DNA from 4 places in the Providencia manganoxydans genome. Region 4 is predicted to be linked to each of the others. Evidence: predicted binding sites of a transcription regulator. Region 4 holds the regulator's gene; each other region holds the start of a gene.
The links. The regulator LexA, encoded in region 4, represses DNA repair genes until DNA is damaged. The targets are predictions, from matches to a motif close to TNCTGTATGTACATACAGNA.

Region 1: the regulator LexA is predicted to act here: its motif matches at 3,091-3,110, upstream of JI723_RS08510 (DinI-like family protein).
Region 2: the regulator LexA is predicted to act here: its motif matches at 3,227-3,246, upstream of dinB (DNA polymerase IV).
Region 3: the regulator LexA is predicted to act here: its motif matches at 3,595-3,614, upstream of JI723_RS12015 (metal-dependent hydrolase).

Annotation. Positions count from the first base shown of each region.
Region 1 covers NZ_CP067099.1:1,924,460-1,932,166, forward strand. The annotation lists gene JI723_RS08490 (ATP-binding protein) at 1-671, opposite strand, end outside; gene JI723_RS08495 (response regulator) at 661-1,338, opposite strand; gene JI723_RS08500 (hypothetical protein) at 1,657-1,899, shown strand; gene JI723_RS08505 (MipA/OmpV family protein) at 1,922-2,722, shown strand; gene JI723_RS08510 (DinI-like family protein) at 2,814-3,074, opposite strand; gene JI723_RS08515 (GNAT family N-acetyltransferase) at 3,336-3,869, shown strand; gene JI723_RS08520 (GNAT family N-acetyltransferase) at 3,895-4,314, opposite strand; gene JI723_RS08525 (class I SAM-dependent methyltransferase) at 4,655-5,389, shown strand; gene JI723_RS08530 (DedA family protein) at 5,434-5,982, opposite strand; gene JI723_RS08535 (DUF1345 domain-containing protein) at 5,998-6,675, opposite strand; gene JI723_RS08540 (hypothetical protein) at 6,953-7,372, shown strand; tRNA gene JI723_RS08545 (tRNA-Pro) at 7,706-7,707, opposite strand, start outside.
Region 2 covers NZ_CP067099.1:1,077,430-1,085,136, reverse strand. The annotation lists gene gpt (xanthine phosphoribosyltransferase) at 1-108, opposite strand, end outside; gene pepD (beta-Ala-His dipeptidase) at 640-2,100, shown strand; gene dinB (DNA polymerase IV) at 2,146-3,201, opposite strand; gene JI723_RS04745 (glycerophosphodiester phosphodiesterase family protein) at 3,676-4,575, shown strand; gene JI723_RS04740 (hypothetical protein) at 5,029-5,403, shown strand; gene nqrM ((Na+)-NQR maturation NqrM) at 5,510-5,737, opposite strand; gene JI723_RS04730 (FAD:protein FMN transferase) at 5,753-6,784, opposite strand; gene nqrF (NADH:ubiquinone reductase (Na(+)-transporting) subunit F) at 7,016-7,707, opposite strand, start outside.
Region 3 covers NZ_CP067099.1:2,673,842-2,681,548, forward strand. The annotation lists gene JI723_RS11995 (FdhF/YdeP family oxidoreductase) at 1-587, opposite strand, end outside; gene JI723_RS12000 (fructosamine kinase family protein) at 1,070-1,939, shown strand; gene JI723_RS12005 (YniB family protein) at 1,986-2,525, opposite strand; gene hxpB (hexitol phosphatase HxpB) at 2,774-3,439, shown strand; gene JI723_RS12015 (metal-dependent hydrolase) at 3,630-4,205, shown strand; gene JI723_RS12020 (L-cystine transporter) at 4,384-5,775, shown strand; gene JI723_RS12025 (YkgJ family cysteine cluster protein) at 6,025-6,411, shown strand; gene JI723_RS12030 (luciferase-like monooxygenase) at 7,018-7,707, opposite strand, start outside.
Region 4 covers NZ_CP067099.1:544,439-552,145, reverse strand. The annotation lists gene JI723_RS02380 (TonB-dependent receptor plug domain-containing protein) at 1-538, shown strand, start outside; gene JI723_RS02375 (winged helix-turn-helix domain-containing protein) at 1,014-1,352, shown strand; gene JI723_RS02370 (hypothetical protein) at 1,685-1,957, shown strand; gene JI723_RS02365 (FidL-like protein) at 1,958-2,437, shown strand; gene zur (zinc uptake transcriptional repressor Zur) at 3,096-3,617, shown strand; gene lexA (transcriptional repressor LexA) at 3,868-4,485, opposite strand; gene JI723_RS02350 (diacylglycerol kinase) at 4,602-4,976, opposite strand; gene plsB (glycerol-3-phosphate 1-O-acyltransferase PlsB) at 5,102-7,582, shown strand; partial or broken gene JI723_RS02340 (IS3 family transposase) at 7,663-7,707, opposite strand, start outside.

The DNA of each region.
Region 1 (7,707 bases), 1.4 Mb from region 4:
TTATTAATTGCTGTAATAATAGGGCGAATTTCTTTGTATTGTTCTTTTACTGCTATTGGCGTTAGGTTACCGGGCTGACGGCTGGAAATAATGGTTGCCGCTTGCCTTAATGGCCGTAAGCTAAAATAAGCTGTAACAATGATGGCAATCAGCATAAGACCTAAAATAAATAATAAGGGAATGGCTGTCCCTTCAGCCGGACTGCCGATTATCGATTTGCGATCAAAATAGGATTCACCTAAGATCACTTGGATAGTGTGTGTATTATTCCATGCAACAGTGAAATGCCATTCAGGGTATTGTTTTTTTAAATGTTCGAATGTCGTTTCAGCTGAAATATTAATCTCATCACTATTACGATAAAGGACATCACTTTTGCTATTGCGAACGACAACGAAAGGTTTATAAGATACCTCTAATCCATTCTCCATCGCATCGGTATACATTTTTTGTAATGAGGTAGCGATTTGGTCAAAATATTCAGGATTGTTAGATACCGCACCTAGCGTATCCGCAAAACCCTGAGTCACTATTTTTTGTTGGCGATTAAAGTCATCGTCAATATCCGGTAGATAGAAAAATTGTAGCCAGCCAACAAATAGCGCCCACAATAAAACGACAGAGCTTATCTGTAAGAAAAAAGTATAGATAAAAAAGGATTTAACTTTCACTTGGTTGCGCTTCTTTTTTGAGTAAATAACCAATACCGCGGATCGTGATAATGCGGTCTTTACCTATTTTACGGCGTAAATTATGAATATGGACTTCGAGAGAATTGCTTTCAACTTTATCATCTAGCCCAAATAAGCGTTGTTCGAGATCGGCCTTACGCACCACATTATCGGCATTTTTTACCAATTCATATAATAATTGATATTCTTTACCTGAAAGTAATAGTAATTGTTCATTCAGTGATACTTGATGGTTTAATGGGTTTAGTTGGAGGTTATCCAGTTGCCAAATTTCAGAGGAAAACCCAGCCATACGGCGGCTGACTGCTTTGACTCGAGAAATCAACTCAGGCATTGCAAATGGTTTAGTTAAAAAATCATCCGCACCGGAATCTAGGCTAGTTACCAAATTATCCATTTGATTACGAGCGGTTAGGATAATAATTGGAATTGACTGGCCCGAATTTCTCCAGGCGATTAATGCTTCATTGCCATCACCGTCAGGTAAGCCTAAATCTAATAACATCAAGTCGAAATTACGTGTATTTAATTGATGTTTTGCGTCAGAAAGTAATCGAACCCATAGCGGGTTAAAGCCAGCCAACTCTAAACCACGGCATAGCGCTTTGCCTAGTTGAAGATCATCTTCAACTAATAAGATATTCATTTTATCACCTCTATAGACCTAGAGCGCGGTATCAATAGGTAGTCATTTATTAACGATTATAATCGTCATGTTTTAATTTGTCGTACTTTTCATTTGTGGATAGAAACGATGTCTATTCGTGCCCGTCACACAGTTTTTCATCTTGTCAGCGCCTCACTAACTTATTGCTTAGCGGCATCTCGAATTATATAGAGGTTAACCCGACAAAACTAATGGCGTCTTTAATAAATCCTTAAGGTTGGTTTAACCAATTTTTAAGGTAAGAAATATGAATAAGATTATTATCTTAGCACCTACTCAGTTATTGGAATAAAGAAAATGAAATTAAAACTAATTGAGATCCCTATTTTTGTGATGGTTATTTCCATTGCGTCGGTTTTAGTCGGGAAAAATATTGAACATACATCAAAAACATCACTATCAATGCTTTCATTGAAAGAAATTAATACCTGTAAAAGAGAGAAGCAGTGTATTACCACTGGAAAAATCACGGGTGGAATAAAAAGCGATCTTAACCCAATAAAAGAAATTAGAACTTTTATTCGTAAAAAAATATATTAATAAAATAATCTAGGATTTATTAATGAAAAGATTGAAAACGGTAGCAACGATTGTTGTAGGGCTATTGCCGCTTAGTAGCTCTATGGCAGGAGAAAGTGTTTTGGTATTAGGTGGCGGAGCTTCTTTTATGCCAGCCTATGAAGGATCAAGTAAATATTTGTTTTCACCGCTGATTGATTTGAATTATGGGTACATTTCTGATGATTATGGTGTATTCAGCATAGGTTTAGAGGGGGTTGAGTGGGCAATAGGAATAACAGAAAGTCTGACTTTTTCTAGCCGAATCGGTTATGACGCAGGTCGTGATGAAAAAATTGGTATTTTGGGAAGTAAAAATGAAGATCTCAAAGGAATGGGGGATCTTGATGGTTCAATGACCGTCGGTGCGGAAATTAATTACAGCATAAAGGATTACCAATTATACGCATCTGTTGATATGGCAACCTCAGATCGTAAATATGGTGGTCGTGATATTGGTCGAACGGTGAATGTAGAGTTAGGTGGGATAGGCTACTATCAAATAAATGATAAGTGGGATGTTGAATATACGCTGGCTACCGTGTGGGGAAATAAAGCATATAATCAAGCCTATTTTGGTGTTTCTAAACAACAAGCTAATCGCTCACGTTTTAATGAGTACGATGCAGGTAGTGGATTTAAAGATATTCATAGCGGCGCGATTTTAAATTATAACGTCAATGAAAATATGATCCTTTATACCGGCATTGGCGCTTATTACCTTGTTGGCGATGCAGCAAAAAGTTCGCTCACTGAACAACGTTTAGGCTGGGTAGGTCTAGGCGGTATTAGGTATACATTTTAGACTATCATTATAATTTAAAGCATCTATTGATAATGAAAGGAATGTTGAGTTAATGACCTCACATTCCTTTCATTGGTATTGAATGTGTGGGCTATTCCTCTGGATTTTGTTCAGGGATCCAGCCATCATCCATCCAAATTTCTTCTAATATTTCTTCAATGCGAACTTTATCTTGCGCTAATTTAGTTCCTGAAATATTAATGCGTTGACCTGAACTAAAACCAACGCGAGTGACCATATCGGGATATTGCGGACTAAGCTTCCGTGCGACTTCAGCCTCTAGAGCTTGCAGCATCACATCACTTGGTTTTTGTGGTGCATTTTTATCAAATAAAATTTCAATGCGTAACATATTCACCTCAACTCAATACTGTATTGATATACAGTATTTTTAAATTGAGTGAGGGATAAAGTCAATATCTGGATGATAATATTTTTTATAATTTGAAAGGCATCTAAAATATAATGGAGGGGCTGTTAATTTATTTAATTAAAAACAGTAAGTTAAGATATTGGCTTGTTGATGAGATTAAAAAAAACCAGTTGCTAGCTGATTGGGTTTGGGTATGCTAACCATCATTATTTAACGAAATAAGAATGGGTTTAGCACGTAATGTTGATAGTAAAAAGACTGAGTAGTAAAGATACGTTAGAAATAGCCAATATCAATCACCTCTATGATTCAGCATTTCCAGCTTATGAAAAAAGAAGTTTTCAAGGGCGGCAATTGATCCTTAATCATCAAGATTATTATTTATACTATTTTACTGAGAACGAGGTATTTATAGGTTTTGTTGAGTGCTGGAAAATTAATGATTTTTATTATGTTGAGCACTTTGCCATATCTTCTAATCTACGAGGTAATGGATATGGGCAAAAAATATTGCAACTCCTGAGTAAGCAAGTGAACAATATTATTTTAGAAATCGACCCTGTTATAGATGAAATAAGCCGAAAAAGATTACGTTTTTATCAGCACTGTGGTTTTAAGCAAAATGAGTATCAGCATTTTCATCCAAGTTACCATACCGAGTTTGCACCACATCAATTAGAGGTTTTGAGCTTTCCAACCACTATTGATTGGCAAGTTTACCAACAATTTAATCAAAAACTTGCCGATGTGGTGATGGATCCTGCATTGCTATAGCAATAATAATCGGTCTATTGGTGAATTAATCTATTAATTTGCAGACATAAATTAATTCAGGATCATCGTCATCAAGGTTTTCAATGACTCCACTAGCTAAAAATTGTGTATGATTTAACAAGGCTTGCATAGCTGTATTAGATTGATTAGTGGAGGTAAATAGTTTGCTAGTTGTGCAAATGAGTTTGAGCTGATTAATCAGCTCAACGCCTAAACCAAGACGCCGAAATTGCTTGCTCACCATCAACATCTCAATAAATCCAAAATCAAAAAAGTGATAATGCAAAACAGCATAAGCATAAATTTGTGTTTCTTGTTCAATTAAATAACAATTTTTATCTGCTACCCACTGAGCAATTTTTAGTGCACGTTCGTGGGTTTTTATACTGTCAATCTCAATTAAGCCATCAATATCTTGTGGAGTTGCAAGGCGGAAGTGATTCAAAACAAGTTCCTATTGATAAAGTAACGCGATATCAGCCAACAAAGACTGAAATTTGTGTAAATATAGCTAAATAGAATATTTGAGTATGATGAATAATGATAGTGTGCATAGGATAAAAATAAATTTATTGGGGCTGTTATGAATCTATTTAACCAAGTTCTTAATAGTAAAAAGGTAGGATGGTTAATCACCATTATTGGTATCTATTTTACTGGTTTCCCAGCAGAAGATAAAAATCAACAAGATGAACGCAAGTAAGAGAATAGCGTATCTAAAAACGCAGTTGATGATTAATTATACTTATTCATATAATAACTCCATATAAACGAGGGAGTTAACCATGTCACAAAATATTTATGATAATCCACAGTTCTTTGCCGGTTATGCAACGTTACCTCGCTCTATTCATGGCTTAGCAGGTGCGCCAGAGTGGGAAAAAATGCAACAATTACTCCCCTCTCTTTCAGCTAAAAACGTGCTTGACCTTGGTTGTGGCTATGGGTGGTTTTGCCGATGGGCGGGTGTGCAACAGGCAAAATCGGTTACTGGACTTGATTTATCCAGTAAAATGTTAGCAAGAGCGATCGAGCTTACTCAAGATGATAATATAGTTTATCAACAAGCCGATTTAGAAACACTTTCGTTAGCTAAACAACAATTTGATTTAGTATATAGCTCGCTGACACTACATTATATCGTAAATATTTCATCTTTAATTTCAACTGTTTTCCAGTCACTTAAACCTGGCGGCCAGTTTGTATTTTCTGCTGAACATCCTATTTTTACTGCGGCTATCCATCAAGGTTGGTGTGTTGACAATGAAGGATATAAATCATGGCCTGTAAATCAATATCAGATAGAAGGTGATAGAAGGATGGACTGGTTTGCGGAAGGGGTAATAAAACAGCATCGTAAGTTATCCAGTTGGATAAATATGTTGGTTAAAACTGGTTTTGAAATCATTGAAATAGATGAGTGGGGGCCTACAGCTGCGCAAATTGCAGAAAATCCGTTACTTGAAGAAGAGCAAGAACGGCCAATGTTGTTTCTATTAAGTGTACGTAAACCACTTTAAACTGATCATCAGATAGAAGCTTTAGCATATAAGGGGTTGAGCTTCTATTTTTTCCATTGACGTCGTAAAAAAATAAAGAGAACTACGGCAATAATGATAAGTAAAAACCACGTTAAAGAAGAGTGTATCGGTAAGGCGAGTATCGCTGAACTAATAAAATATCCGCAAGAAACAATAATGACCCCCCATAAGGCTCCTCCCAAAATATTTAATATAAAAAATTTAAATGGATTAACTTTACTCGCTCCGATAATGATTGGGCCCACAGTTCTCAAGCCATAAGCAAAGCGAATAGCGATAATAATGAAATTTTCATGTTGACGGATCAATTGTTGGACACGATTGATTTTTTTCTGATGACGGTGAAATTTAGGTAAGATCTGAGAGCCAGCAAAGTAACCAACGTAAAATAAAACATTATCACTGACTATGCCCCCTAAAGCGGCAAATAACATCACCCAAGGGTAATAAAGTAATTGGTTATGAGCAGCAACGCCAGATAGAAAAGCGGCGGTCTCACCTTCTATCATGGCACCAAAAAAGGTAGCCCAATAACCATATTCTGTGATCCAATTTGTGAATTCTGCTGTCATTTTTACCTAATTAGTCTAAAAGAAACTCGCTGAAATATTGATACATAACCCTAATATTGCCATATTAAATACAAATGAAATAACGGACTGAAGTAATACTGCTCGGCGCATCGGGCTTGAGGCGATTTCCACATCAGCAGTTTGCGATGCTACAGCAATGGTAAAAGAAAAATACATAAAGTCCGAATATGTTGGGGCAAGGATCTCATCAGGAAAACGTAGCCATGGTTGTTGCTGATTTTCATTACTATAGTATAGGTGCGCATAATGCATCGTAAAGCCCGCAGGGAGTAATAGCCATGAAGAAATGAGTGTAGAAGCGGTGAGTGCATAGGGCACAAATTTATCGGTTTTCGGAAAGTCGCCATGTCCACCTAATGCAAAAAATAGTACCAGTAAACTGACACAACAACCAGCAACGAGGAAAAAAATCACCATACGAGCACTTTCATCTTCGACTTTAGTGATTTCTCGAATGTTCTTAGTTTTACGATTAATTATGCGAGCAAAAAGAAATAATAAATAGATCCAAGCAAATGCGTTCCAGCTTAGAATTAAGCACATCATGGTATTTTGGTAGGGAAGTAATGCAACAAAAGTCGCAACTGCAACAAATAAAGAAATAATAAAGCGAGGCCTTGAATGAAATGCATGATGAAAAAGATGAACTATTCGAAAGATGTAACGTAACATGATGCATTCCTTAACATGAACAAAATAATTTTATTATATCAAATGGTTGAAGTGATGTTGTAGAGAATTTACTGGTGCTCTTATTGATGGGATATACTGGATAAAGTTACATTTTTGCTATATATAAACTTCAATTAATCAATAACTGATGGTTAATACAATAGATTATATTGCTAAAAATTGAGGTAGTTTTCAAATAAATTGTTATACTAGCGAAACTATTTTATAGCCTCGTTTTGTGAATTTTTTATTAGTGAGTTATTTAGATCGTCTTTTTATGAATAAAATATTTTATGTCATTATTGCTTTATTTCTTCTTGGTTCTGCTTTTTTATTTGGTATGACATTAAATTATAAAGATGACATCAACATGATTGAACGTGTTGAACGTACAGTATTAGGTTATTTAGAAAATCCTAAATTAGAAACATTTAAGGATGTAAGTTACCATTTTAATAAAATCTCACATAATGGTGGAGAGGTTGGCTACGTTTGTGGATTTGTTTCACGACATTATGATTTTTCAAGGAAAACAGAAGATAAGCGTTTTATTGTCAAAACATATACTCGACCCGATGGTGCCATTAATATTTCTATACCTGTTATTGATGGGATAGATGAATTGTTGACAGAAGCCCAAGTGGATGGTCTATGGACTAAATATTGTGAAGCACCGGCCACCAAAGCGATCCAGTAACCTGAGTATGCTGAAATATTATATTGAACTTACTTAATATACTATTTTTCTATTAATAGAATAATAGTATCACTTCATTTCTATTTTTCATTATGCCAATCAGAAACACCATTTGATTAAGCATGGTTAATGTTGATTTAATCTGAGTGCGTTTCCTTTATAACTTACTCATGAATCATAATAGGCTTGTACACTAATCTATATTTCTGCGCGGGGCCTAATATGAGCTCTAAAAGAAAGGCAAAATCAGCGTAATCCAACCCGACTTTTACCCACCTCAAATTTTACCCACAAAAAAACCAACCCTAACAGGTTGGTTTCTCTATAAAAAATTG
Region 2 (7,707 bases), 530 kb from region 4:
GCTAACAGCGATGATACCAGTCCATTGTTCGACAGGTAGTAAACGTTGTGCGAGTTTACGGGCATGTATTTGCAACATATCCCACGTTACGACATATTTTTCGCTCATAAAATTTGGGTCCCGACAGCTGAGTAAAACTGAAATGTGTCTTGCGGAAAAAAACGTTGCGCGAGATTATAGTGATTTGGTTCGCTAAAAACCAGCAAAAACGGATAATTGAGATCAATTAATATCATTTACACTGACTATTTATCGCATTAAGGTGTATGCTGAGATAATCAGTTGTATGGCTTGAATCACTTCACCATGCCTTTTTCACAGAATAAATTACTGTGCTCTATCTAATTTGAGATACAGCTAAACTGTAAAAGAGTGAACGACTAGAAGTAATAAAAAAACACTATAGTGGTTACTATAAACAAAGCTATTATTTTTCAAATTAGTACAGCAAGTTAAAGTATTTCGAACATGTATACTCTAAATAATTCGAGGTGCAGCTAGGCGGCAAGTGAATGGATCGCGAGTCGCGTACATCAGTATGCGACTGATGCCAGTGAACGCCGTCACCATACCTTAACGCAAGGTGCTGTTACTTGAAGCCTAATGAGTTATAACCAAAGTCGTATTAGGAGATCTAACGTGTCTGAACTCGCTAAACTGTCACCACAGCCATTATGGGATATTTTTGCTAAAATTTGTTCAATCCCCCATCCGTCACATCACGAAGAAGCGCTAGCAACACATATTATTGAATGGTCAAAACAAAAAGGTTTTCACGTAGAACGTGACCAAGTTGGTAATATTTTGATCCGTAAAGCAGCAACCAAAGGCTATGAAGATCGTAAAGCCGTTGTTTTACAAGCTCACTTAGATATGGTTCCACAGAAAAATAATGACACCGTTCATGATTTTACTAAAGATCCAATCCGTCCTTATATCAACGGAGAATGGGTAACCGCCGAAGGGACCACTCTTGGCGCAGATAACGGTGTAGGTATGGCATCTGCACTCGCAGTTTTAGCTGATGATAGTGTAGAACATGGCCCACTTGAAGTATTGCTAACCATGACCGAAGAAACTGGTATGGATGGCGCATTTGGCCTACAAGCTGGTTGGTTACAAGCAGACATACTGATCAATACTGACTCAGAAGAAGAAGGCGAAATCTACATGGGTTGCGCAGGGGGCGTGGATTTCACAGTCACCTTTGATTTAGCTCGTGAAGCCATCCCACAAGGTTATAAAACCTTTACCATGACGTTGAAAGGTCTAAAAGGCGGTCACTCAGGTGGTGATGTGCATTTAGGTTTAGGCAACGCTAACAAGCTACTGGCACGCTTCCTTGCAGGACACCAAGAAGATCTTGGCTTAAAACTGCTGGAGTTTACCGGTGGTACCGTTCGTAATGCGATCCCTCGTGAAGGACATGTCATTATTGCGGTTCCTGCTGATAAAGTGACTGAATTAACTGCACTCAGAGCGCGTTATGAAGGTATCTTAAAAAATGAATTAGCCGTCGTTGAACCAAATTTAGTCCTGCTATTAGAAGAAACGCAAACAAAGCTACAAGCTCTCACTGAAGACTGCCAAAAACGCTTTGTATTCTTCTTAAATGCGGCACCAAATGGTGTTATCCGTATGAGCGATGTGGCAAAAGGCGTTGTTGAAACTTCCCTTAATGAAGGTGTTGTAACAATGACAGACAAGCAAGCTGAAGTGATCTTCTTAGTTCGTTCATTAATTGATAGCGGCAAAAACTATGTTGTTAACATGCTGACATCAATCAGTAAGCTTGCACAGGCTAAGTATAAAGCCGAGGGGAGCTACCCGGGCTGGCAACCAGATGCAGACTCACCAGTCATGCATTTAGTCAGTGAGACATACCAAAAATTGTTTGGTAAAACACCTAATGTCATGGTGATCCACGCTGGATTGGAATGTGGCTTATTCAAAAAACCTTACCCTGATATGGATATGGTTTCTATTGGCCCAACCATTCGTGGCGCACACTCACCTGATGAGCGAGTACATATCGCGAGTGTCGGTGAATATTGGAAATTATTGACAGCTGTTTTAAAAGCAATCCCAGTTAAAAACTAATTTTAAGTGGCAAAGCGCTCGTCATAAGGCGAGTGTTTTGCCTACTTAAAGTGCTAATAGCAATTGCCTTTCTATTTGTGGGCTTTGAAGAGTAACATGCAAACCAACTAACCTAACCCCTCGATTTTCACGGCGATTTTCCCAAACTTGCTTAGCTAATAAAATTAAATCTTGCTTATCTAATATAGGATAAACATGTTCTTGGGTTGTTTGCTGAAAATCATTAAATTTAATTTTTACCCCTTGGCGTGCAATACGACGATCAGGCTTAACTTTAGTCAATCTTAGCTCTAACTCCTCATAAAGCTTATCAAGTAATGGCAGGCATTCTTCCCAGTGATGAATATCTTCAGCTAATGTACGTTCAACCCCAACAGATTTGCGTAGCCTTTCAGGGTTAACTGCACGTTCATCAATAGCGTGACAACGCTCCCACAACACTTGTCCAAATTTCCCCATCGATTTTATTAAACTAACAACATCATACTGTTGTACATCTGCACAAGTTTCTAATCCCATATCTAACAATTTTTGTGCCGTAACTTTGCCAACACCGGGGATCTTCTTCAATGGCAGTGAAAGAACGAACTCAGACATATTCTGTGGAGTAATAACATATTGACCATTGGGTTTATTCAGATCAGAAGCTATTTTGGCAAGAAATTTAATTGGGGCGATCCCCGCCGAAGCCGTAAGCTGCAATTCATCAAATATTTGCTGACGAATAGCTTGAGCTATTAGGGTTGCTGAACCATGATGCAGCTCACACTGACTAACGTCTAAATAAGCTTCATCCCAAGAAAGTGGCTCAATAAGGTCGGTATAGCGAGAAAAAATTTTATGGATATGCAAAGAAGTTTCTTTATAAAGCGCCATTCGGCCTGATACAACTTTTAGATGAGGGCACAGCCTTAATGCAACTGCCGTAGACATTGCACTATGTACTCCATAACGTCGAGCTTCATAGTTAGCGGTACTAATCACCCCACGACGATCGGCACTTCCCCCGACGGCAATAGGAATATTACGCAAGCTAGGGTCATCACGCATTTCTATTGCTGCATAAAAGCAGTCCATATCAATATGAATTATTTTTCGCACAGCAATTCACCAAAAGAAAATGAACAACTGAATAAATATACAGTATTTTATTTTAATGCGCAATTATTCAACAAAAATAAACTCGTCACCACTACGTAATCAAAAAAGCTAAGTTATTCAACAATAATCATATGTTCATCTGATTGAAACATATCGCTGTCAAACTTCTCTGTCCTCGAAGGGTTGTTAACAATTACGGATTGAAGTGCTCTCGAACAAAGTTAGTCCTAATTAGATGAGATATTGCATACAAATACTGAGAAAAGTATTACAAAAAGGACTCAAAAAATTAATTTAGCTTTATTCACACTCTAAATAATTCATGGTGCAGCTAGGCAATAAGTAAATGAATCGCTAAGAACTAGCACATTAGTATGTCACTAATGCGAATGAACTTAGTCACCATGACTTAATGGAGATGTTGTCACTTGAAGAATGACGGGTAGAAAACAAATATTTTTATAGGTAGCCAATATGATAAAAACGTTGATTCCACAATTAAAAAAAGGGATGGTTTTCAGTTTGTTTATTCTTGCCAGCCACAGCGCACTTGCTCAATCACCATTAATCGTGGCACATCGTGCCGGTACCGCTGACGCCCCTGAAAATACCCTTTATGCCATTAAGTTAGCAAAAGAAAATCAAGCTGATATTATTTGGTTAACTGTTCAGTTATCTAAAGATAATCAAGTTGTTTTATATAGACCTAGTGAACTCAAGGCGCTAACCGATAAGAACGGTGTAGTATCTGATTACTCAGCCAAACAACTCAACAAAATCAATGCGGCATATCAATTTAATAAAAAAAATAATATCCAATTGCCATTAGCAGAAACAACCATTGCTACGCTTGAATCTGTTCTTAAAAAATATCCTGATACTGAATTTTATATTGATTTAAAATCACCTGATGCAAATCCAGACATCCAAGCAGAAGCTATTTACACTCTGTTAGAAAAAACTAATGCCTTTAACAACACCCGTTTTTATTCAACTAACAATGCGTTTATAAAAGCTTTAGCGAAACGCTCTGATCGCATTAATACCTTTGAAAGCCGTGATGAAACTCGCACACTACTAGCCAATAATACGATGAATCATCAATGTTCAACATCAACTGAAGAAGCATCTAAAAAGCGTTGGTATGGATTTGAATTACATAGAAAAGTTGAAGTGATTGAAAAATACACGCTTGGCGAAGCACGTTCACCGGCAACCTTATCGTGGGATAAAGAAGCGATTGATTGCTTTAGAAAAAATGGTGACGCATACATAGTTTTATTTGGTGTTAATAACATCAATGACTATCAATTTGCTAAAGAAATTGGTGCTGATGCCGTGATGGTTGATTCACCACAACTATTTAAAAAATAAATTTATTTTTGGCTTAATTAAGCTACATTTGATAATTCATAATGTGTAACTAAATTAAGCCTTTTATATTAAATGTAAACCTATAATACAAAAAGAAAATTACATTCCCATGTAGGTATATAATACTATTCTTACTTGGTTCTAAGAAGGGAACATAAAATACTATTTTCATTAAAAATCAAAAAACATTGTAATTATTTTCAAGATAATAATAGATTAAAAATATTCCCCTCTTACAATCACATAATAGTTATTAGAAAACCCTTATCATTAAAAGCCAATAATAATACTTAATTGATAGTCATTAAAAATGATAATTAAATAATATAATAATATAATAATATAATAATGCTAAATTATATATTAAATCTTTATAATTAACGCCATAAAATAAAATATACTCTAAAAGAAATTAAAATATCATAATATAAAAAGCCAGTATTAGGAGTCATAATGAAATTAGCACCTATAGGTAACGTAACATTAGAAAATTTTTGGAACAGTGACCTAAAATCTTTTTCAATAACTCATACACATGATAAAATTTTACATTTAGGTACAAGCCATACCGAGTATGATATTAAAGATAAACAAATAATACATAATGCTTATACCCTTATTTATACGCCACAATATGATGACTATTGGAACGTGACAATTACCACTGCAAACGGTGAAATTTGGCACAATACAAGCCGTTTAAAATGTAATATAAAAAAGGAAGATAACGGAAATGTTATTATAGGAGTAAATGGTGATTCTCAAAGAATGTATGTTGCTTTCCCATTCTCCAGTACATGCTCAATGTCTCTAAAAAAAATGGATTAAAAAATTTAATACCAAAACAATCAAGAGAATATTTCGATAAAAACGTGAAGATATAACCTTAACTGTCACCAATACAGCTAAGGTTATAAGATAATAATTAAATATTTTAGATAATACGGTTTTTTTCCAACATCTTTTGGCGAGCTTGCTCACGTGCCATACGCTTTTTACGTGCATCGCAAGGCTCAGGGCAATCACAGACTTTTTCAACGCCTATGCTGCTTAACCCCCCACAACTACCTTGAATGCTTTTACGCTTAATAATGTACCCAAGTGACATGCCTAAAAATGCCAGTAGGAACAAGATAAACGCTGCAATAAAAACATTTAGCATCCTATCCCCCTAGTGTTACTGCTTCTTCTGTAAGAATGGTTCGAATGCCTTAGTATAGCGCTCTTCAAACCCTTTTTCTGTTTTCACTATCATAAATACTGGAATATTCATTTTTTCCGCTACAGCAAAACCGGTTTCTGGTCCTAAAACATTTAACCCTGTAGATAAGCCATCAGCGCTCATACAGGTTGGAGCCAATACCGTGATCGACACTAAGTTATGTTTAATCGGCATGCCAGTTTTTGGATCAATTGTATGAGAGAAACGCACACCATCTTGCTCAAAATAATTACGGTAGTCACCCGAAGTCGCAATTGACATATCCCCCGGCTCAATGACTTCTTGAGCAGTTTGATTTACACCATCAGTCGTTGGCTTTTCAATCGCTATGCGCCATGGAGCACCTTTACCATTATTGCCTTTTGTACGTACCTCACCACCAATATCAACCATATAATCATTGATCTTAACGGATTCTAAGTACTCAGCGACCACATCAACACCATAGCCCTTAGCGATTGATGATAAATCGACATACAATTCAGGAATAGTTTTAATCAGGTTATTACCCTGTACAGATAATTTTTCTATTCCGACCCAAGCACGACGTTTTTCTAATTCATCAGCCGAAGGGGCTTTTGTTACACGTCCTTCAGGGCCAAACCCCCATAAATTAACTAAAGGCCCTACCGTCACATCTAATGCACCATTAGTTAATTCGTTAATACGGATTGCTTCTTTAACAACTTTTGCTGTTGCAGCCGACACAGGAAAAGGAACATTAACCTCTTTTGATTGATTGAAGCGGCTTAGTTCAGAGTCAGGGCGATACGTTGACATCTGATCATTTACCTCTTCAAGGCGTTTATCAATCTCTGCTTGGATCGATTCACTACTTGGAGATGAAGAATCAGTAACGTATTTAATGGAATAGTAGGTTCCCATTGTCTGACCCTGTAGATTTGCCTGTTCAGGCCCACCGCAAGCGGTCAAAAAGAGTGTCGCTGCGAATAGCAGTACTGGTGTAATGACTTTTTTGTTCAGCATATTTTTCTCTGCTTCAATCATAAGTACCATAACGCTAGGTACTTAGACTATTGACAAACTAGTTCAGTTTGGCAGCAGCCGGTCGAGGTTGTAAAAAATTAACGAGTCAGCCAATTTATTCGTTTTTAACTAAAAACACAAAGGGGAAACCTTATCTCGCTCCCCCTTTTATCAACTGATAGCCCCAAAAACTGAGGCTATCCTCGTTATACTTCAAGTATATACAGTGAATTAACCACCAAAGTCATCCAGTAAGATGTTTTCATCCTCTACACCAAGATCTTTAAGCATCTTGATGACTGCGGCGTTCATCACTGGAGGCCCACACATGTAAAACTCACAATCTTCAGGTGCAGGATGATCTTTTAAGTAGTTTTCATACAGAACATTATGAATGAATCCTGTATAACCATCCCAATTATCTTCCGGCATTGCATCGGAAAGTGCAACATTCCAAGTGAAATTTTCGTTTTCAGCAGCAAGCTGATCGAAATCTTCGGTATAAAACATCTCGCGTTTAGAACGAGCCCCATACCAGAAACTAATCTTACGCTTAGACTTCAAACGTCTTAATTGATCGAAAATATGTGAACGCATAGGTGCCATACCTGCACCACCACCAATAAAGATCATCTCAGCATCAGTCTCTTTGGCAAAGAACTCACCAAATGGGCCTGAAATAGTGACTTTATCACCGGGTTTCAAAGACCAAATATAGGAAGACATGATCCCTGGCGGAACATCTGGATTACGAGGAGGAGGCGTGGCAATACGCACGTTTAGCAAAATAATCCCATGCTCTTCTGGATAGTTAGCCATTGAATATGCACGCACTGTAGGCTCTTTCACCTCAGATACATAACGGAATAAATTAAATTTATCCCAATCTTCGCGGTATTCTTCTGGCACATCGAAGTCTTCAT
Region 3 (7,707 bases), 2.1 Mb from region 4:
ACGCCGATCGAGGCTGCTAGCCCGACGCTGGTTGGTTCATGGCACATATTTGAACAATCTGGAAAATTATTCGTACCATATTCTCTGGCAAATAATTGATATAGAAATGCAGCTTCATTTGATGTTCTGCCAGAGGTATAAAACTCAACAGTATTAGGATTTGAATAATTCGCTAGGCATTTACCTATTTGTCTGAATGCCTCATCCCACTCAATCGCTTCATAATGATCAGTTTCAGCATTATATTTAACCGGATGAGTTAAACGACCTTCATTTTCTAAATCGTAATCATCCCATTTTAATAATTCAGTTACAGAATGTTTAGCAAAAAATTCAGGGGTTGTTTTTTTTGATGTGGCTTCCCATGACATCGCTTTAGCACCATTTTCGCATACATCAAATGAAGCATAATGTTTCGGATCAGGCCATGCGCAGCCAGGGCAATCAAAGCCTTCTGGTTTGTTCATTTCAAACATAGCAATAACATCGTGACTCACATTCATTTGACCACGAATAGCTTCTGCGACGGCTTTCACGGCTCCCCAGCCTGCTGCTGGACCTGTATAATTTTCAATTTTTTGTTTCATTTTCATTACTCTTTCAAATTTAAATATGGCAAAGAATAAATATCAAATAATTACATTCTAATTATGATTTAAAATAATTTAATTATATTCAATTGAAAATATAGCAAATAATATTAATTACAATAAGTAATTATTTGATTAAATGCGACTTCAATATTAAATTCAAATGATAGTCGTATTTAAATATTTAATTATGATTACTTATCAATAGAATTTAAAAGTAATGTCTTCATGATTACTTCCAGACTAGCTTTCAACTAAGTGACTGATTTCGTGATAGGCTCTTCTTTTTAAATAATTATTACTGTTAATTCCCAAACTGTCACTATAGAATCGAGTTATATACTAAATAATTCGAGTTGCAGGTAGGCAAGAAGCGAAGATAGATGGAGGAGTATAGAAAACAACTAGCTGAGCGTAGTTCCCCCTGTAGCTTGAAGTATGACGAGTATAGTGAAGACCAAAGCAAAGCGAGGTGAGTCATGTGGCAAGCAATGTATCGTTTATTAAGCGAACACTTAGGTGAAGCAGAATTTCATAACAAAGAAATTCTCTCTGGCGGTGATATTCATCACACGATGAAAATCGATTATGGTCAACATACCATCTTTGTAAAACAAAACCTGCGTGAGTTTTTACCTTTGTTTAAGCAAGAAGCCGAACAACTTGAAATGCTTGCTAAAAGTAACACGATCACTGTCCCAAAAGTTTATGGTGTGGGTAGTAATAAACATCATAGTTTCCTGCTTCTCGAATACTTTCCCCTCAAAAACTTCGATTCAACTAATGCATGGCGTTTTGGTCAACAACTCGCTCACCTCCATCAATGGGAGGAACAACCGAGTTATGGGTTCGATTTTGATACCATGCTAGGCACTATCGTACAGCCAAATAGCTGGGAAAAACGCTGGAGCTCTTTTTTTGCAGAGAAGCGTATTGGCTTACAATTACAATTGGCAGCAGAAAAAGGCATGGTATTTGGTGATATCCAACGGATCGTTGATGTTGTTAAAGAAAAGCTATCCGGTCATCAACCGCAACCATCACTATTGCATGGTGATTTATGGCCCGCTAACTGTGCTATGACTGCTGAGAATAATGGGCTGTTATATGATCCAGCATGCTACTGGGGAGACAGAGAGTGTGATATCGCCATGCTCCCGCTATACCCCGAGCTTCCTATCCAAATTATTGATGGTTACCAAAGCGTATGGCCGCTACCTGCCGGATTTATTAAAAGACAGCCTATTTACCAACTCTATTACTTACTTTGCCAATCAAATATCTTTGGCCTTGAAAAGAGTTACGTGCATGCACGCTCTATTATTGATGAATTACTTGATGGGAAATAATTGATACGTTGGCCCAACACAATTGCTGGGCCAATAAACTGATGATTTACCAATTCAATAATTTCAAAGCAAAGTAAATCGCAATCCCGAATACAATTGGCCAAAAATAAAGAATAAAGAACTGGGTGAAAATAGTATGACGAGGAATAGTCACTTTTGCCTCAAGCTCTTCTTTTGAAATATCATTACCTTTGGCTTTTTCTAAAATAACGTGATCTTCAAGGCTTTCACGAATAAATTTAATTTGTCGGTACATACGTAGGCCTGAGGCACTCAACGCTAAGCCAACAAAAATAAAAATAAAGATCACCATAAAACCAATATTTGCACCTGAAAACCCTTCATTGACATGAGGTACAGGAGAATTATTCCAAAACATATTCAAAAATGGTGTACTTTGCCGTGTCATTTCTGCCATTAGTTTAATAAAATCATTGGCTACTGCATTAATCCCCTCACCTTCTAATCCTTTCATACCCGCCAATTTTACCAATGAAGCTAAAGTTGAAATTAATGCTACAAGAAAAACAATCCAACCGAGTATACGCTTGCCGATTGCGACATAACTTGCAGTCTGGTAATTCATTATTAACCCTCAAAAATTTTTTTTATAACTAATCATAACTGAATTTTTGAGAAGCCACCAAATTTACATTGGCTAATATTCCTCAGATAATGATTTTCAGATTATTTAACTCATTAATTCCTAAGCTATTAACAAAGAAAAATGTTCAAATATATATAATCAGTTGCTGACTTGCTACAATGCGGTGTCTCACTAAAAGGCTAGCAGTTTCAAGTTGGCTTAAAAAACGCTATGAATGGAGTTTTGATATGTACCATAACTTATCCATCCAATCCGTTATTTTTGATATGGATGGCTTACTGATTGATTCGGAGCCTTTTTGGGCACAAGCTGAACACGAAGTTTTTAGTCAACTAGGTTTAGACCTTTCCGTTGCCGACAAACTGCCTGATACATTAGGCTTGCGTATCGACCATGTGGTTGAACTTTGGTACCACGCTTCACCATGGCAAGGCCATACTCTTCAACAAGTCGAGCAGATGATCATTGACCGTGTTATTGGGCTTGTTGAAGAGCAGCGTCCCCTTCTTTCAGGCGTGCACCATGCACTTGATCTCTGCCGCTCAATGGATTTGCGTATCGCATTAGCCTCTGCATCGCCACAATACATGCTAGAAAAAGTCCTAAACTTATTTGAAATTCGAGATTATTTTTCTGCGGTTGTTTCTGCGGCCGAGCTGCCTCACAGCAAACCGCACCCTGAAGTTTATCTTAATGCGGCTGCTTTATTGGAAACCAAACCAATTCATTGTGTATCGTTAGAAGATTCATTTAATGGAATGATAGCAGCTAAAGCCGCTCGAATGCGTTCGATTGTTGTTCCTGATAAACAACACTTTAACGACCCTCGCTGGGGGCTTGCTGATGTGAAGCTATCTTCACTTGAGCAATTGACTGAAAAATACCTACGCTAATCGCCCTATTCGCTGCTTTCTTACTCATCCCTATCACATATCGATAGGGATAGAGCACAAAAGTATAAAACTCTAACGTTATCGACTAATAACTAAGAGTTTTTTTCATTTTTAGCCCTATCATATTCTTTTTAAACACTTTATACTGCCCGTATAACTGTATAGATAAACAGATGGTAATTTATCCACCATGACCGCTGAAGGGCACCTGCTATTTTCTGTCGCCTCATTAGTAATGGCACATAAGTTAGAATTAACGCCTGAGCTTGCTCAAGGTGATTGGCTGCATATGGTGCCTGGCGCGTTACTCGGCGCACTATTACCAGATATCGATCACCCTTCTTCTATACCGGGTCGGTTGCTGCGTATTTTGTCATTACCTATTTCCAAATTGTGTGGGCATCGTGGATTTACTCATAGTCTAATTGCTTGGCTGTTGCTTTCTATAACATGTTATCAATGGCTTGCGGTACAATGGCCAATTCCCAGTGATTTACTTCAAGCCTTCTTACTTGGCTATATCAGCCATTTAATCGCCGATATGCTAACCCCTTCGGGGGTACCTTTCTTATGGCCGCTGCCTATACGTTTCTGTTTTCCTATCTTGCGCAGTAAATCAAATAAACGTGCAGAACGCTTTATTGCTATCGCATTGACAGTTTGTGCTTTTTCGCTACCCGCTAGTTATAGTTTTGATTTATATGGCCAATTTGAAGGCATTATAAAATATATTCACAATCAAATAGATATGCATAACTCTGCATAAGTGTCAGTTTTGTAATATACTGTAAGCATCAATCATCATAAGTTATTACTTTTCGGTATAAGAATTGTCATTTATCTACTGATAACATATAACCAGTTGTTAGGATGAGCTAATCCCTTATAACCTTTAAGGTTGCAACGCTAATAACATAATTCAAAAACTGCGATTGGAGTTCGGAATGAATATTCCTTTAATAATTAATGTGCTTGTCTTTATAGCACTACTGATACTATTAGCAAAACTCGGGGCAAAGGGCTGGAGCCTGTCGAAAAAAGTATTGGTTGGTTTAGTTTTCGGTGTTGCCTACGGTGTCGTGCTACACCTAGTTTATGGCAATGGTCATCAAACAGTTAAAGACTCCATTCTTTGGTTTAATATTGTTGGTAATGGTTACGTACAGCTATTACAAATGGTGATCATGCCATTGGTTTTTGCTTCTATATTGAGTGCTGTCGCACGCCTACACAAAGCCTCTTCTTTAGGCAGGATCAGTTTCTTAACCATCGCTACGCTACTATTAACCACAGCTATTGCGGCACTGATTGGTATCTTAATGGCTAACCTATTTGGCTTAACCGCTGAAGGTTTGGTACAAGGCCAACAAGAAACCGCTCGTTTAGATGCTATTCAAAGTAATTATGTTGGAAAAGTTTCAGACCTAACTGTTCCACAGCTGATTTTATCATTTATTCCTAAAAATCCATTTGCTGATTTGACTGGTGCAAGTCCAACTTCAATTATCAGCGTGGTTATTTTTGCTGCTTTCTTAGGTATTGCAGCCTTACAACTATTCAAAGATGATAAAGAACGTGGCGAAAAAGCATTAGCTGCGATTGATGTATTACAAGCGTGGGCAATGAAATTAGTACGTTTGGTGATGCGTTTAACACCTTATGGGGTGATGGCGTTAATGATCAAAGTCGTCGCAAGCTCTAACCTGTCAGACATCATTAATTTAGGTACTTTTGTTATCGCTTCATATGTCGCTATTGCATTAATGTTTATTATCCATGGCATCTTTATCGCGGTAACCGGTTTAAGCCCAATTAAGTTTTTCAAAAAAGCGGGTCCAGTGTTAACTTTTGCATTTACTAGCCGCTCAAGTGCAGCAAGTATCCCACTGAACATTGAGACACAAACGCGTCGCTTTGGTATACCTGAATCTATTGCAAGTTTTTCAGCTTCATTTGGTGCAACAATCGGTCAAAATGGTTGTGCCGGTATCTATCCTGCGATGCTCGCTGTGATGGTCGCACCGACTGTTGGGATCAATCCTTTTGATCCGCTCTGGATTGCTACCTTAGTTGGTATTGTAACTGTAAGTTCTGCTGGCGTTGCTGGTGTGGGTGGCGGTGCGACTTTTGCTGCACTGATTGTTCTACCAGCTATGGGGCTGCCTGTAACACTCGTTGCCTTACTAATCTCAGTTGAGCCATTAATTGATATGGGTCGTACAGCATTGAACGTGAGTGGTTCTATGACTGCTGGTACGGTTACCAGCCAACTCATGGGTGAAACGGATAAAGCTATCTTTAACCAAGAGGATGATGGTGATTTGAAACACGTCTAACCCTCAGTGTTATTCAACTTTTAAAGCCTGCTGTTTAAAGCAGGCTTTTTTGTTGTCAAAATAATTTAATTAAATTTATTTATCGTACGGATAATTATAAATAACAGGATTAACGTCTAAAAAACCTTGCCAATAGTTAATAGTACGTAAGATAATATCGCCTGAGTAACGATTCTGGGCCTCCTGCCTATGTTACGTCAGCCCGTCTTCTGCGGGTCTCTATTATCAAAATTGTTAGTGGTTTTATATATGACAAATATTCATATACTAAAAACTGATCCTGTCAATAACCCTTGTATAAGCTGCGGTGCATGCTGCGCTTATTTCCGAGTCTCTTTTTATTGGGCCGAAAGTGAAAGTGGGGGCGGTGTTGTTCCTCAAGAACTCACCGAACAAATAACCCCGTTTATGAGCGCAATGAAAGGGACTAACCAGAAACACAATACCCGATGTACTGCCTTGTCAGGCAACATAGGCGAATGCGTTTCCTGTTCTATCTATACACAAAGGCCAACACCATGCCGTGAATTTGAACAATCATGGCTTGATGGCATACATAACGAAGCCTGTGACCGCGCTCGTGCTGCTCACGGCCTTCCCCCTCTAGAGCCTCAACGCCCACAAATCGCTTGTTAAGCCGTCTATGACCCAGATATATCTGGGTTATCTTCTTATTATTTCTGACACCATAGATCTTTATAAAAGCATTCATTGATAGGTAAGAGAGTCGGAACAATTTTAAATTTATTGAGCCATTTTTTGATGATATTTGTGTGAGTGTTTGCTCCTTTTCGGTTCAAACATTATGTGAACTAAAATAAAAAAGCCCCATTAGTTATTGTGTTTAACCAACAAGGCATCGCCCAAAACCAAACTCCTTGGATTTCTCCTCTTAGCCAGAAGAGACCAAGGAGAAATGACCCAAAATACATTAATCGCACCTGTTGTCATTTGTATGACAACATTGAGCTTTTCATTACTTTTATCGAGATAGGCTCTGTACTATATGGTGACTGCCCCACTCAGTATAGAGTGCCCCTATAAACTCTATGAGCGCAGTCACTTATACTTAAACAAAAGCCCTGTAACTTGAAAGATGACGAATATATTAGCTTAAGCAGTGGTAGCACAGCGGTTAAACTTATGCTTTATTACCAAGCAGACCAAGCCTCGCGGAGGACGTCCTCCCGCAATTTCTCTCAGTAATCTGTTGGTAAAATCACGACGCGCGATGCCAAATAATTATGCTAACTCCTTCATTGCTTGCATTGCGAGTTCGAAGGAGTACAAACGCGCCTGATGATCAAAAATTTGGCCATTAACCATAATTTCATCAGCTTGGGTTTGGCGTAACACAGAAGCTAGTCCATGACGAATTTTTGCTTTATCACCCACTAGAGACATACCTAGTGCTTGATGTACGCCATACTCTTCTGCTGGAGACCAAATTTTCGCCATATCTTGTACAGGAGGTGGCAATTGTGATGGATTACCTCTGCGTAACATCACAAAGGCTTGCTGCATTGAGGTAAATAAAAATTCAGCATCACGGATAGTATCTGCGGCAATAATATTAATACATACCATTGCATAAGGTTTTTCTAGCCTTTGTGATGGCTTAAAATTTTCACGGTACACATGAAGTGCCTGTAATAATAAATCAGGTGCAAAATGTGAAGCGAATGCAAATGGTAAGCCCATTTGAGCCGCAAGTTGTGCACTATATAAACTGGAGCCCAATAACCAAACTGGGATTTTTTCACCATAGCCGGGAACGGGTCGAACAGCCGGTTTAGGATCTATGGCATCAAACCAATTTACCAGCTCAGCAACATCACGGGGGAAATTGTCAATATCATTGCTCATATGACGACGTAATGCGCGCATCGTTTGTTGATCACTGCCCGGAGCTCGACCAATACCTAAATCTAT
Region 4 (7,707 bases):
CTATATCACCCCTAATTGGTCCTACAATGCAAGCGCTTACTATAATCATGTTTCTGACGCGATTATGGCTCATTATATGTACTATGATCCCACAGAAGATTCAGATGTTTATCAAAATAGAAATAGTGGCAAAGTGAATTACGCGGGTATTGATCTAGGCAGTAATGGACAAATCTCCGATTGGATGTCCATTGGTCTAAATTATAGTTATATTCATGCAGATCCAAAGCATTATAGCGTAAAACATATTGCTGAATTACCGTCACACAAGGCATTTGTCTGGGTCAAATTCACTCCTTATGAGCCTCTCAGTTTCACAATAACAGAGGAAGCAAGAAGTTGGGCTTTTAATTATATTGATAATAATGACAAAGTACGTGGTTTTGCTAAAACAGATATTCGTATTGATTATGATCTAGGTCAAGGTATCTCCGTAAATACATCTATAAATAATTTGTTCGATAAATCATATCAATATACAAAAGGTTATATAGAAGAGGGCCGTAATTATTGGTTGGGTATTGAATATAATTATTAATATGACTTAGGTAAGGTAAGGAGTTTTTCCTCCTTACCTAATTAGAAATCATTTTAATTTTCTATCTTAAATTAAAATTATTAAATAACATCCAAATATATAGGTATTAACACTTAAGACCATTCTTAATAAATAGCCAAATATAATACAACAATGATACCCAAACCTATATTTTAGATATATATATTTTTTTACACATGAAATAATTCTTTATTAAGAATAAAAATCCACCCAACAGCAAAAAAAACTCTATAACTCCATTACACCTCTCAGATCAATATATTTGAACTCAGGATTCAAAAAAGCTCATAGCTCAATACTTAAAGTTAATTGCATCCCTATTTAAACTATATGCATTACAAATATTTATAAAAAAACATATAAATTAACAATTTTTCCATTAAAACGTTTTTTTCCTTTTATTATAAAAATCAAATTTTTCTAGAGTTAAAATTAGAGAGAGCAAGCTACATTTATGACAAAGATCAAAAACTATCTCATTAATAATAAATTTATTTTTGAGACTGAAAAGTGTCTCATTTTTTTAAATAATGAGACAGATCAATTTATTGAGCTTTCAAAGCCTGCATCCCGCTTATTGAATGAAATAATTATTCTAAATCAAGAGTCCCAAATAGCGACCAGAGATGATTTACTTACCAATGTTTGGGAAAAACATGGATTAGTAGGCTCAAACAATAACTTAAACACCTATGTTAGTGAAATAAGAAAAAATTTGAACTTATTGGTATTGATCCAAAATCTATTGTTACAGTACCTAAAAGAGGTTTTCGCTTTGACTGTAAAACAGTAGAAATAATCACCCAAGAAAATAGTGTATCTAGCTTACCAGAAGAGGAATTTATACATTATGGTGACAAACCCAAATCAACCAATATTGTTCATCACGATGAGAACAGTATTGATCCTAATAAAACACATGATAATCAAAGCATAATAAACAAAAATGCTGAAATTCATGAATTCTTAACTGTTGCCCAAGAAAATAAGAATGAAACCGCATTAACTCAACCAGTAAAAAAACAAGAAAACATTAGAAATAATTATGTTTTATTCATTTTAATTGCAATTATTACTGTTTCATTAACGTTAACTTTTCATTTTATAAAAGATTCTGATGCCAGTATGCAAATGAATGGCTACATTGCAGTGAACCAAAGAGCTCAATGTATTATTCAGATCCCCATTCATTTAGCTGAAAATTCATCTAAAGATCATCTCGATTTTATCAATAGAAAACTTGATAAATATAATGTTGATTGTAATCAGCCGAAACGCATCATTTTACTTTCAGAACCCAACAATATGCAGCCTGCTGATAAAAACCTTTCTATCAGTATTTGTAAAGAAAAAAATACTCAATATGACTGTGTCTCGATCAATGATCAGAGAATTTAAATGAAAAAGTATATTTTATTATCTTTGCTTGCTGTATTTTCAGCCTTATTTACGGCAGTTTTTCTTCATCAAAAAAGCCATAATATTAATATGTGTCATTCAGAACTTTTATGGATAAAAGATAACGGAACAGATGAAGGCTTGATACTAAAATCAAAAACCAATATTCTCATTGACAATGATAATACTGGTAGAATAAAGATGTATGGCTATATAAAACAAAACAATGTATTTTATCGCTTAGATAGAGCTATATACTTTAACTTTCAATCAATTGATAAAAATCATCATTATTCCATACATATTAGCCAACTATCTATAACAAACTCAGATAATGTGCCAAAAGAGTTATTTGCCAACTTTATTCAGTTAGAAGAAGAAAAGATAAACTACTACGTTAGCATTACTAAAATGGATGATGATATTTATATTCTAACAGATGAAGCTTACTCATCTTTTACTTGTTACGTAGAAAAGTAAAAAATCAAAATACTAGCAACATGAAAAAATAATAAGCACACTATTTTAGTGTAACCATAGCAAGGATAATTCATTTACTAAATATACTAGGAATAACTGTTTCATTAGTCACTAAAGTTGACTTAGTATAAATGGGAACGTTAATATTAACTTTTATACTCTAAATAATTCGAGGTGCAGCTAGGCGACAAGTGAACGAATCGCCAGGAGCATAGAGCACTATGTGACGGGCGTGAGTGAACGTAGTCAACAACGCTGAAACTTAAAGTATGACGAGTATATATTGTATAATCCTTATTGATACAAAATTAATATCCAACCTAATATCAAACATAAATGAATATAGTTATCGCTCATATTTTATATAATTTGGCTGATATCGCTTTATGACAAACGACCGAACAGAATTCATGTTGCTTACTATTTGATTCATCCACTGTTAATGGAGTATGCCCTGATGCTCAATGAGTTTGGCTTAATAAGGCACCTTTTCCCCAAATTGAGTTATACCATCTCTAAATCAAATTATTGAGTGGCAAGCAACAGAACTAAAACTTGTTGGTAACTTTCATTAAAAATGCGAGGATTACCTAGATATTTCTAAATTATGGTAGACTACCCTCAACAGCAATAACAGTTTTGAGTAGGGCTCTCGACCATGAAAAAAATGAATGAAGAAAAGTTGCTCGCAATGGCTGCGCGGTTATGTGGAGCTCGAGGTGTTAGGCTCACATCGCAGCGAGAAACTGTTTTACGTTTGATAGCTAAACAACACGGAGCCATCAGTGCATACGATTTACTTGACCTGCTCCGTGAAGTAGAACCACAAGCTAAACCCCCTACTGTCTATCGTGCTTTAGAGTTTTTGATGGAACAAAGCTTTATTCATAAAATAGAATCCACTAATAGCTATGTTATTTGCCATCATTTTGATAACCCGAGTCATATATCAGTAATGTTAATCTGTGATCATTGCGGCAGTGTCGCCGAAAGTGATTGTGGGGTAATTGAAGCTGCCATTTTAGAATTAGCCAAACAAAATCAATTTCAGCTACGTCATACTGTGGTAGAAAATCATGGGGTATGCCAAGCTTGCAGCGAAATCGTGAATTGCCGAGATCATCAACATTGCGATCATGATCATCAACAGCCCTCAGTAAAAACAAAGAAAAAAACTTAAAAAAAGAGCTATTGATAGGCTGATAGGCTGATAGGCTGATAGGCTGATAGGCTGATAGGCTGATAGGCTGATAGGCTGATAGGCTGATAGGCTGATAGGCTGATAGGCTGATAGGCTATATTAAACCATCCGTTTTCCTACCCATCACGCTTTAAATTGAAAAATAAACACTTATATCGCGGGCAGATCCCCAAAAACATTAATGGGTACAATCTGCCAGCAACATTTTAATCATCTTTACGATGCAATCTTAGCACCATTCACCATTACGGATCACCCCCACAGCTAACCCCTCAATCGTGAAGTTTTGCTGGCGTAGATCGACAATAATAGGTGCAAACTCAGCGTTCTCCGCGATTAATTCGACACGATTACCTTGTTGTTTAAAACGCTTTACCGTTACTTCATCTTCAATTCGTGCGACCACAACTTGCCCATTATGGACATTTTGGGTTTTATGAACAGCTAACAGATCACCATCCATAATACCAATATCTTTCATCGACATACCATTCACACGCAGTAAAAAATCCGCATGTGGTTTAAAAAGTGCTGGATCAACTTGATAGTGGCTCTCTATATGCTCTTGAGCTAATAATGGTTCACCCGCAGCTACACGGCCAATCAGAGGAAGCCCTTGAGTATCATTCTCTTCTTCAAGCAGTAAACGAATACCGCGAGAAGCACCAGAAACAATCTCAATAACCCCTTTACGCGCTAACGCCTTAAGATGCTCTTCTGCCGCATTAGGCGAACGAAAACCAAGGCTTGCTGCTATTTCAGCGCGTGTAGGTGGCATACCCGTCTGAGAAATGTGATCGCGCACCAGATCATAAACCTGCTGTTGTCTAGCCGTCAGTGCTTTCATCTCGTTCCCCTGTTTGTTTATACAGTCAGACTGTGAGTATATACAGGTAAATGAAGATTTGAAACACTTAAATCACGGAAGTGCCACATTTATCGAGACTAACCGACACTTTAAGACTAACCAGCAAAATAACGCTGCCACAATACTGTAGCCCAGATAACTAGCGCCAATCCAATTGTGATAAATACCGCCGCCGAACCGATATCTTTTGCTCGTCCCGATAATTCATGGTATTCACTACCAACACGGTCGACAACCGCTTCAATTGCACTATTAACTAACTCTACAATAGCTACCAGCACAACAGAACTAATCAGTAATAGCCGATCGACATAACTGACGTCCAAATATAAAGCAATAATTACCGCAAAGATCGCAGCTACCGCCTCTTGGCGAAATGCCGCTTCATGCACCCATGCCGCTTTTAATCCCTTAAGAGAATACCCCGCAGCCTTAATTACACGGGTGAATCCCTTAGTTTGGTTTGCCATATTTATTCCTCAAACTTACAAACGTTCATCATTTTTTGCGGTCAAAGTTAACTGTCAGTAACAGATTTACCCGTTGATTTCTGGTATGCTTACAAAGCATTGTTAACAAGAGGCTATAATCATTTATGTCACTATGGCGTAAAATATATTACAACACGTTGAATTTACCACTTAAATTACTGGTAAAGAGTAAATTAATTCCAACGGACCCAATTTCAGAGCTTGAGCTGGACACGACTCGGCCCACATTATATGTGTTGCCTTACCATTCAAAATCTGACCTTTTAACATTACGTCACCAATGCTTATCTATCGGCTTGCCTGATCCTTTAGTCGATAATGACATCAACGGGACTAAATTACCTGCTTACGTCTTTATTGATGATGGCCCGCGGGTCTTTCGCTACTACTCCCCAGATCCGCGTAAAGAGTCGGTAAAAATATTTCATGCCTACCTAGACTTACATCGCAGTAATCCGAATCTCGACATTCAGCTATTGCCTGCGTCTGTCATGTTTGGTCGTGCTCCTGGGCGTGAACGTGAAGGGCATACTCCTGCACCGCCATTACGTTTGCTCAATGGTATTCAAAAATTCTTCGCCGTCATCTGGCTTGGGCGAGACAGCTTTGTGCGATTTTCACCGATTGTCTCGATGGGATTAATGGCACAAGAGCATGGTACAGATACCATTATCGCGAATAAATTGGCACGTGTTGCACGCATTCATTACTCACGCCAACGTCTTGCGGCTGTCGGCCCCAAACTTCCTGTACGCCAAGAGCTATTCAATAAATTATTGACCTCAAAAGCAATTGAAAAAGCGGTTGAAGACGAAGCTCGCAGCAAAAAAATACCATTGAAAAAAGCCCAGCAAAATGCTGTGAGTATGATGGAAGAAATAGCGGCTAACTTTTCTTATGAAGCTGTACGATTGACTGATCGAGTACTTGGTTGGACGTGGAACCGTTTATATCAAGGGATCAACGTTCAGCACGCAGAGCGCGTACGCCAATTAGCACAAGATGGCCATGAAATCGTTTATGTCCCTTCCCATCGTAGCCATATGGACTACCTACTGCTTTCATATGTTCTCTACCATCAAGGGCTGGTTCCACCGCATATTGCAGCGGGTATTAACTTAAATTTCTGGCCTGCTGGGCCAATTTTCCGCCGTCTTGGTGCGTTCTTTATTCGCCGAACGTTTAAAGGAAATAAGCTCTATTCAACTGTTTTTCGCGAATACCTGAGTGAATTGTTTGCACGTGGTTACTCGATTGAATATTTTGTCGAAGGTGGTCGCTCCCGTACTGGTCGTTTGCTTGAACCTAAAACAGGGACATTATCGATGACCTTGCAAGCCATGCTACGTGGAGACTCTCGTCCTATCACCATAGTGCCAATTTATATTGGCTATGAGCACGTTATGGAAGTGGGAACCTACGCCAAAGAGTTACGTGGCGCAGAAAAAGAAAAAGAAGGCTTTTTCTCAATGATCCGTGGCCTACGTAAATTACGTAACTTAGGTCAAGGCTATGTGAACTTTGGTCAACCGATATCGCTCACCCAATATTTAACTAAGCACGTGCCTCATTGGCGTGATTCCATTGACCCTATTGAGCCACAGCGTCCAAGTTGGTTAAACCCTGTTGTCAGTGGTTTGGCTGATAACATTATGGTCAATATCAATAATGCAGCAGCAGCAAATGCAATTAACCTTTGCTCAACCGCATTACTCGCTTCACGTCAACGTTCATTAACTCGTGAACAATTAATTGAGCAAGTTGAATGCTATCTACAACTATTGCGTAATGCGCCTTATACCGCAGATGCTACCACGCCAAATAAAACGGCTGAGCAACTGTTAGAGCACGCACTACAAATGGATAAATTCGAAGTTGAAAAAGACAGCATGGGGGATATCATTATTCTCCCTCGAGAAAATGCCGTTTTGATGACTTACTACCGTAACAATATCCATCACTTGCTGGTACTCCCCTCACTTATTGCCAGTATTCTGCTGCACAATGAACGTATCAGCCGACAAGAGATCCATTATCAGGTTGGGCAAATTTACCCATTCCTCAAAGCTGAGCTGTTTATGCGTTATAACAGTGAGTCGCTAACTGAAGTGGTTGACACTTTGATAGATGAACTAACCAGTCAAAAGTTAGTCTGTCTAAAAGAAGACGATATTGTGGTATTAAATCCACGCCGTATCCGCCCATTACAGCTATTAGCCGCCGGGGTTCGCGAAACCTTGCAGCGTTATGCCATCACATTATCTCTGCTCAATGCGAGTCCTGAAATTAGCCGTAATACATTAGAAAAAGAGAGCCGTATGTTAGCTCAGCGTCTTTCTGTATTGCATGGCATCAACGCGCCTGAGTTTTTTGATAAAGCCGTATTCTCAACACTAGTAGAAACATTACGCGAAGAAGGCTATATCGATAATGATGATAATGATATTTTCACGGCAAATGCGAAAAAACTGTACGCAGTGATTGCTCGCTTAATGTCACCAGAAATACGTCTAACTATCGAAAGCGTTAGCCAGCCAGAAGAGCGCGCTGCGGAAAAAGAGAGCGAGAAATCAAAACAAGACTAGCGATTTGGGTATAAAGAAATAAAACGGGGCATAATACTATTCATATTCCCTGACTAGTCCTGATATAGGTTGACAACTTTTCAGGTATAAAATGCTCGATGAACCTCATCGGGCGTTTTATAGTT